Regions from separate parts of the Proteus columbae genome, predicted to be linked through region 2. Evidence: predicted binding sites of a transcription regulator. Region 2 holds the regulator's gene; the other holds the start of a gene.

Region 1 (4,207 bases), 220 kb from region 2:
ATGCCATCAGATCCTTTCTTGCATCAATACTTGCTTGGTTATGTTTCTGATTTTGATTTTTTACCAACCGCTCTCCAACCTTATGGCTTAGGCTTTATGGATACAAGTCTACAGGTCGCTACGATTGACCATTCTATGTGGTTTCATCGCCCATTCCGTGTAGATGATTGGTTACTTTATGTGATTGAAAGCCCTTCAGCATCAGGCGGTAGAGGATTTGTGAGAGGTAAATTCTTTAATACAAATGGTCAACTAGTCGCGTCTTCTGTTCAAGAAGGGGTTATTCGCCAAAAACGTACTAAACATTCAAAATAATATCTTGGCATATTCCCCCCTCAAACGAGGGGGAATAGACAATTATTGTTGATAAGCTCTTTCACCATGCGTTGTTAAATCTAATCCATCATGCTCTTCCTCTTCTGAAACACGTAAACCCACCAACTTATCTGCGATTTTAAAACTTGTATAAGCGACAACACCAGACCAAATCACGGTGATCACAACACTCATTAATTGAATTAAAACTTGTTTACTGAGTGTCATACCATCGCTATATCCTACTCCACCTAAGAATGAAGCCGTAAATACCCCGGTTAATAGGCAACCTGCGATACCACAAGTACCGTGGATACCGAAAACATCACAAACATCATCCGCTTTTAACCAGCGCTTTAAAACAACAACGCCCCAAAGCCCGATAATGCCCCCCATTACACCGATAAATAAAGCCCCCATCACTCCGACCGTGCCAGCAGCAGGTGTAATCGCCACTAATCCAGCAATACAACCTGAACAACTGCCTAGCATGGAAGGCTTTCCTCTGGTGATCCATTCTGATGCCGTCCAAGAAAGTACAGCGCCTGCGGTTGCAATTACTGTATTTAGAAATGCTAAAGCCGCAATCGCATTTGCACTACCAGCAGAACCTGCATTAAAACCAAACCAACCAATATAGAGTACCGCTGTACCTGTAAAGACCATTGGTAAATTATGAGGTTTAAGCGCTGTATGCTGGCTATCACGTCGCTTACCAAGTAAGTAAGCACCAACAAGAGCCGCAATAGCCGCATTAATATGCACGACAGTTCCCCCTGCAAAATCTAATGCACCATCATCGATTAACCAACCACCTTCTCCCCATACCATATGCGCAATAGGGATATAAGAAAACGTAAACCAAATAACCGTGAAAATAAGCAGTGCGGAAAAACGGACTCGCTCGCCTAATGCACCAACAATCAATGCAACAGTGATAACAGCAAAAGATCCTTGAAAAGCAATATGTACATACTGATTAATTGAACCAGAGAGTGAATCTAGTGATACGTTATTCAAAAAAGTAAGTGACCACCCACCCCAAATTTTATTACCTGCGGTAAATGCCAGACTGTAGCCAAATATAACCCAAAGAATAACAACAACACTGAAGATCATCATCACTTGCGTGATCAAAGAAAGTACGTTTTTCCCTCTTAATAACCCGCCATAGAACAGAGCAATACCAGGTATAGTCATAAAAAAGACCAAAGCAGTACATATCAACATAAAACCGTTATCAGCTTTATCAACAATTACTGTTTCAGTCGCAAATGCGGATGATGAAAAGTGTGTAAGCACTAACATTAATAACAAAGAAAGTAAGCGTTTCATCGAATATCTCCTTTAAAGAGCTTCATCACCAGACTCGCCAGTACGAATACGGACCGCCTGCAATAATTCCAAAACAAAAATTTTTCCATCTCCTACCTTCCCTGTATCAGTCGCTTGCATAATCACTTGCATAACTGACTCAAGTTGCTCATCGCAAATAGCGAGTTCTATTTTTACTTTGGGGAGAAAATTAACTTCGTACTCAGCTCCTCTATAAAGCTCTGCATGCCCTTTTTGTCGTCCATAACCTTTGACTTCACTGATTGTCATTCCCTTGATACCCAGATCAGAAAGCGACTCTCTTACCTCTTCTAATTTAAATGGCTTAATAATGGCGATGATATATTTCATATAAACCTCGTCGATATTTGAAAGAACAAAGCTCATATAGAAAAGCAAAAGGCATGCCATTATTTAATTAATTGATATTTAAATAGAAATTAAATTATTGAAATAGTTAAAATGAAAAAACTCACCGAGTTGGTGCAAAAATACGGCTGCTATTTTGATAAAAGCGAGATAATGAGGAAATAAAAAAGGACACATACATAAAGATGATGTGCCCTCTAAAATTATATTTTTTATTTAAGGTTATTATTCTACTTCAACAGGTTCCTGTTCTTGTAAAGACTCTCTGACTTGCTGTAATTGATACATATTATAGTATCGCCCTTTTTGTGAAAGTAACTTAGCATGATCACCCTGTTCAACAATTGCACCACGATGAAGCACCACAATCTCATTGGCTTCAATAATAGTGGAAAGTCGATGAGCAATAACAATCAGTGTTGTTTTTTCCCTAACTACTTTTAGCGCCTTCTGTATGGCTTGTTCTGTTCCTGAGTCAATATTTGCTGTTGCCTCGTCCAAAATAAGAATACGAGGAGGTATTAATAATACACGCGCCAATGCAAGTAATTGTTTTTGTCCAGCGGATAAGCGGCTACCTTGCTCACCGAGTTCTGTTTGTAGTCCTTCAGGTAAGGCTTTAGCCCATTGATCAAGTTGAACTGTTTCTAATACCTGCCATAAATGTGACTCATCACATTCACGCCCTAACGTAATGTTGTCATGCAGTGAACCTGATAATAAAACGGGATCTTGCTGCACCATTGCAATACCACTGCGTAATGCAGTATGAGAATAGTCCTCTAAAGGTTGCCCATCTAAATGGATATTTCCTTTTTGCCAAGGGTAATTTCCCATTAATAAACTTGCTAGAGTGCTTTTGCCACTCCCTGTATGCCCAACGAATGCGACAAAATGACGAGCAGGAATAGTTAAATTGATATCTTTTAATACCCATTGCTCATCACGATACGCAAACCAAAGAGAGTTAACATCGATATTACCTTGAGTGATGGAATGTGATGATGAACCGTAGTGCTGTAAAGGCGCATCCATCAGTTCAAAAACACGCTCACCAGAGACTACCGCCTGTTGCAAAATCGATTGCTGAGATGTCAATGTGATCAAGGGTTCATTTAATCGCCCTAAATAACTAATAAACGCATAAATAACTCCAACACCAATAACTGCACTGCCCTGATACCCAAACAACATTAATAAACCACACAGAACCAACGCAGAGAGCATACTTAATAAAGGACGTAATAACAGACCATCCAGTTTTAACGCTTTCATACGTGCTTGGTAATGTTGCCAACTGTCATCTGACATTCTTTCACCAAATCGAGCTTGTTGCCTAAATTGCTGAATAACTGACATGCCATTGATAACTTCGTGGAAACCATCATTAATATTGGCAAGAAAATGACGTACATTACGTACAATCGGTGTGCTCAATCGCTGATAAAACATCATCACACCTATCACCGCAGGAAATATCATCATTGCAACAAGCGCCATTTGCCATTCTAATAAAAACATAGCTATCAGCATTACAACCACTAAAGCAATTGCTCGGAATAATGTCGGTAAAACGTTCACGAACAAATCTTTAATCGTCTCTGTATCATTTGTTACACGAGAAATTAACTGCCCCACAGGCTGATTATCAAAAGCACTTAATGGCTGTTTTAGAGCCGCACTCATTACATCAGTACGTAATTGTTGTACAACCCCAACAGCGGCATGATTAAACACAATGGCCTGATAATAGTGAAGTGTAGCGGCGATCACCTGCAAAAGAATAAAAGCCAATGCTAGGCCTAATGATGACATTAATTCCACATTATTCGTGGCAACTTTTGCATCAATAAAATAGCCAACAATTAATGGCCCCCCCACTTCTGCAACGGCGGCTACCCACAACATAATGACGCCCCATGTCATGGGTTTGCGATAGGTTTTACCATAAGTCAAAAGACGCTTTAATGCAGGCAATAGCGCTTTAACGGATTTATTTTTATTCATCGTCATCCAGCGCGGCCTCTAATTGCTGATAATGGTACATATCTTGATACCAACCTGGTATTGAAATTAATTGCTGATGTGTACCTTGCTCTATAATCTCACCTTGTTTTAAGACTAAGATATTCGTAGCACCAACCAATGCAGATAAGCGATGAGCGCTGATAATTAATGTTCTATCTTT
Region 2 (4,207 bases):
GTCGTGTATCACTATAACGACGAATTAAGGTATTTCTATCTGCGTCTAAAAATAAGAGTTGTGGAGAATATTCAGCGGGTAAACTTTCCAGCGCTTTTTCGAAGATCTCCGGCGACTCTGGCATATTTCGGACATCAATACTGACTGCGGCAGCAGAAGCATCACGTTCAGCCAGTGTTTTTGCGAGCTCAGGTAAAAGATCAACAGGTAAGTTATCAACACAATAAAATCCCATGTCTTCAAGCGCACGCAAAGCGACCGACTTACCTGAACCAGAGCGTCCGCTGACTATCATCAGCACCATGAGGTAGCTCCCCTATAATTTCCCAGTGATGAATATCATTCCACTGTATGCTAATCGCGTCCTACTAAACCCGTAGGGGTTATTCAGTGATAATCTGATAAAGCTCTTCATCACTTTGTGCGGAGCGTAGTCGGCGACATAAATTTTTGTCTGCCAACTGTTTTGCAATCAAAGACAGTGTGTGTAAATGTTCCTTACATTGTGTTGCAGGAACGAGTAATGCGAACAACAAGTCGACAGGTTGATTATCAATAGCGTCGAAGGCAATAGGTTCGCTTAGGTGAAGAAACACTCCAACTACTTTTTCTGTTTCATCACTTTCAATACGTCCATGAGGGATAGCCAAACCACCCCCAATCCCTGTTGTACCGACTTTTTCACGCGTCAATAAGGCTTCAAATATCAGTGTTTCGGGTAAATTAAGTGCTTTTGCTGCATTTTCACTGATAATTTCTAACGCGCGCTTTTTACTCGTGCAATGTACATCATTATGCGTACATGCCAGAGAAAGTACGTCGCTAATATTCATCTTTGTATCGTTGTTCATTGTCTTATTCACTTAGACCAGCAAACCAGATGCCACAAAGTGACATCTGGTTTTTCGTTACTGATATTGATTAGGCGTTGGTTTAAACCGAGTCATAAACAACGCAGTAACTTCGCCGATTGTATCTCCATTTCACAATGGGAAATGAATTAATGTTGTCTCAGTTTATCTTTGTGTTTGGTTAATTGACGAGCCAGTTTATCCATTAATCCATCAATTGCTGCGTACATATCTTCTGCTTCTGCAGAGGCATGCAATTCACCGCCATTAACTTGAATGGTCGCTTCCGCGATTTTATTAACTTTCTCGACTTTCAGGATAACCTGAACGTTATTAATTTTGTCAAAGAACTGAGGTAATTTCGCGCTTTTTGCTTTGACGGTATCACGCAGAGCATCGGTTAATTCAATATTATGACCAGTGATTTGAAGTTCCATAGTGTCTTCCTTCTCAATTATGCTCAAACCAACTCTTTGCGTTGATTTGAAGGCGGGATGGATAATGACTCTCTATACTTCGCAACAGTGCGTCGAGCAACTTGTATTCCAAGTTCTGCGAGCATATCAGCCAGTTTACTATCACTAAGTGGTTTCGCTGGATTTTCTGCTGCGATTAGTTTCTTCACTAAAGCCCTGATTGCTGTTGAAGAGGCTTCGCCTCCGCTATCAGTATTCACATGGCTAGAGAAAAAATACTTCAATTCGAAAATTCCTCTCGGGCAATGCAAAAATTTTTGCGTTGTCACGCGAGAAATGGTGGATTCGTGCATTTCAACCTGTTCAGCAATATCGGCTAACACTAGGGGTTTCATATGCTCTTCACCCAATTCGAAAAATGCCTGCTGTGTGTCAACAATGCAATGAGCGACTTTTAATAATGTCTCATTACGGCTTTCTAAACTTTTTATCAGCCATTTGGCTTCTTGTAAATTGTCACGAATAAATTTTCCATCACTTTCATTTTGAGTCGATTGACCCAATGCTGCATAAGTCTCATTTATTCGTAGGCGAGGAATGCTATCTGTATTTAACTCAACTTGCCAGCGTTCACCTGATTTTTTTACCAGTATATCTGGAATAACATACTCTGACTCGCCTGTATCAATACTTAATCCGGGCTTAGGATCAAGAGACTGGATCATCTCAATAACAGATTTTAGTGTCTCTTCTCGTAATTTCGTTTGACGCATCAATTGACGAAAATCACGGTTACCTAGCAACTCTAAATATTGGCTAATGACTAACTGCGTTTCTTTAAGATAGGGTGTTTCTGTTGAAAAAGCGGATAGCTGAATCAAAAGACACTCTTTTAAATCACGAGCAGCAACACCAATAGGATCAAAGCGTTGAATACGTTTTAATACGGCTTCGACTTCATCAAGCTCTAATTCATCATCGCCCATTCCAGTAAGGATGTCATCTGTTGTGACAGTTAAATAGCCTGTTTCATCAATAGCATCGATAATACTTATCGCAATTGCTCTGTCTGTTTCTGAAAATGGGGTGAGATCAGCCTGCCATGTGAGGTAATCTTGCAATGAGGCAGTTGTTTCACCTTGATACAGTGGAAGCTCATCATCAGTATAGTCATTACTGGTGCCAGAAGGAGTGCCAGCGGTGTAGATCTCTTCCCATTGAGTATCCAAAGGGAGATCATCAGGCATCTCTTTTTGCTCTAAAGCATCCAGCGTGTCGAACTCTTCAACTCCGTTTTCAGTTGTTGTTTCTGTTGTAGAGTCTGACTGATTCTCTGTATGAGAGGTCTCATCTGAAACGGGATCTTGTTGATCGTCGTCTTGTTCTAGAAGTGGATTAGACTCAAGCGCTTGCTGAATTTCTTGTTGTAATTCAAGCGTCGAAAGTTGCAACAAACGAATAGCCTGTTGTAGCTGTGGCGTCATTGCCAGTTGCTGACTAAGACGAAGTTGCAGACTTTGTTTCATAATAATGCGATGAGTCCTTTGCTGTTGTCATCCATGACAGAGTAAAAGTGAATCAAAGATTACAGGCGGAAGCCTTCACCTAAGTAAACACGTTTAACTTGCTCATTTTCAAGAATTTCTTCTGGTGAACCATGAGCGATAAGGTGACCTTGGCTGACGATATAAGCACGTTCACACACATCTAATGTTTCACGAACGTTATGGTCAGTAATCAGTACACCTAATCCATAATCACGTAGATGCTGGATAATTTTTTTAATATCTAATACCGAAATAGGGTCAACACCCGCAAAAGGTTCATCTAATAAAATGAATTTAGGGTTTGCTGCCAATGCCCGCGCGATTTCAACGCGGCGGCGTTCTCCCCCTGATAATGATTGCCCTAAGCTGTTACGTAAGTGGCTGACATTAAACTCTTCTAGCAGTTCTTCTGCTCGATCTTTTCGTTCTTCAGGCGTTAAATCATGGCGGATTTCTAAGATCCCCATAATGTTGTCATAAACGCTTAAGCGTCTAAAAATAGACGCCTCTTGAGGAAGATAGCCAATGCCTTTACGTGCTCGTTCATGTAACGGTAACAGCGTAATGTCTTCATCATCAATTGTAATACTACCTGCATCACGAGCGACAATGCCAACAACCATATAGAATGTGGTTGTTTTACCTGCACCATTTGGTCCAAGTAAGCCGACAATCTCACCTGAATTAACGTTCAGGCTTACATCACCGACGACGGTGCGCCCTTTGTATGCTTTCGCTAAATTTTCAGCTTTTAACAGCGCCATAAAGTGTTACTTACCTTTGTTGTTAACACCAGGGCCTTTCTCTTGCAACTGGGAAGGCAGTAAAACAGTAGTCACTTGTTTACCTTTACCGCTAAAAGCTTCCATTTGCTGAGTTGGGACGAGATAAGTGATCTTATCACCGGTGATATTACTGTCTAATTGTTCAAGATAGGCTTTACCCGTTAAGGTCATTAACTCTTTATCCATTTCATAGGTCATTTTCTCGCCACGACCTTTGATAGGTTTACCATCATCTTGTAACTGATAAAAAGTCACTGGGTTACCAAAAGCTTCTATTACGATCCTTTTGGAGTCACCACCTGGGCGTGTGACAACAACTTTATCAGCACGAATATCGATAGAACCTTGTTTGATCACAACATTTTGTGTAAAGGTTGTGACGTTTTTTTCTAGATCAAGCGACTGTTTCTCTGAGTTCACAACGATAGGTTGTTGTGTGTCATCTTTTAGCGCCATCGCAGGTACACTTATCGCTAAAAGTGTACCGATAATCAGTGTATTACGGATTTTTTGATTCATTAGGGATCTCATAATAGGTGTTTACCTTTTCAATCAGCTCTGCACGTTTCTCGCGCAGATTGCCTCGCATTTTTAAGCCGACTGATTTC

What was found. Region 2 encodes sigma-54, which starts transcription at its own class of promoters, with help from an activator protein. Its sites were predicted from a motif close to GTTGGCACANNTTTCGCTNT; they were not measured.
Region 1: a site for sigma-54 is predicted at 2,043-2,062, ahead of glnK (P-II family nitrogen regulator). Genes of this name have one in related genera too.

The regions. Positions count from the first base shown of each region.
Region 1 is NZ_CP043925.1:755,878-760,084, reverse strand. Features, by position in the region: gene tesB (acyl-CoA thioesterase II) at 1-315, shown strand, start outside; gene amtB (ammonium transporter AmtB) at 358-1,650, opposite strand; gene glnK (P-II family nitrogen regulator) at 1,663-2,001, opposite strand; gene F1325_RS03525 (SmdB family multidrug efflux ABC transporter permease/ATP-binding protein) at 2,245-4,032, opposite strand; gene F1325_RS03520 (SmdA family multidrug ABC transporter permease/ATP-binding protein) at 4,019-4,207, opposite strand, start outside.
Region 2 is NZ_CP043925.1:531,790-535,996, forward strand. Features, by position in the region: gene rapZ (RNase adapter RapZ) at 1-304, opposite strand, end outside; gene ptsN (PTS IIA-like nitrogen regulatory protein PtsN) at 384-851, opposite strand; gene hpf (ribosome hibernation promoting factor) at 1,001-1,288, opposite strand; gene rpoN (RNA polymerase factor sigma-54) at 1,312-2,793, opposite strand; gene lptB (LPS export ABC transporter ATP-binding protein) at 2,853-3,578, opposite strand; gene lptA (lipopolysaccharide ABC transporter substrate-binding protein LptA) at 3,585-4,118, opposite strand; gene lptC (LPS export ABC transporter periplasmic protein LptC) at 4,099-4,207, opposite strand, start outside.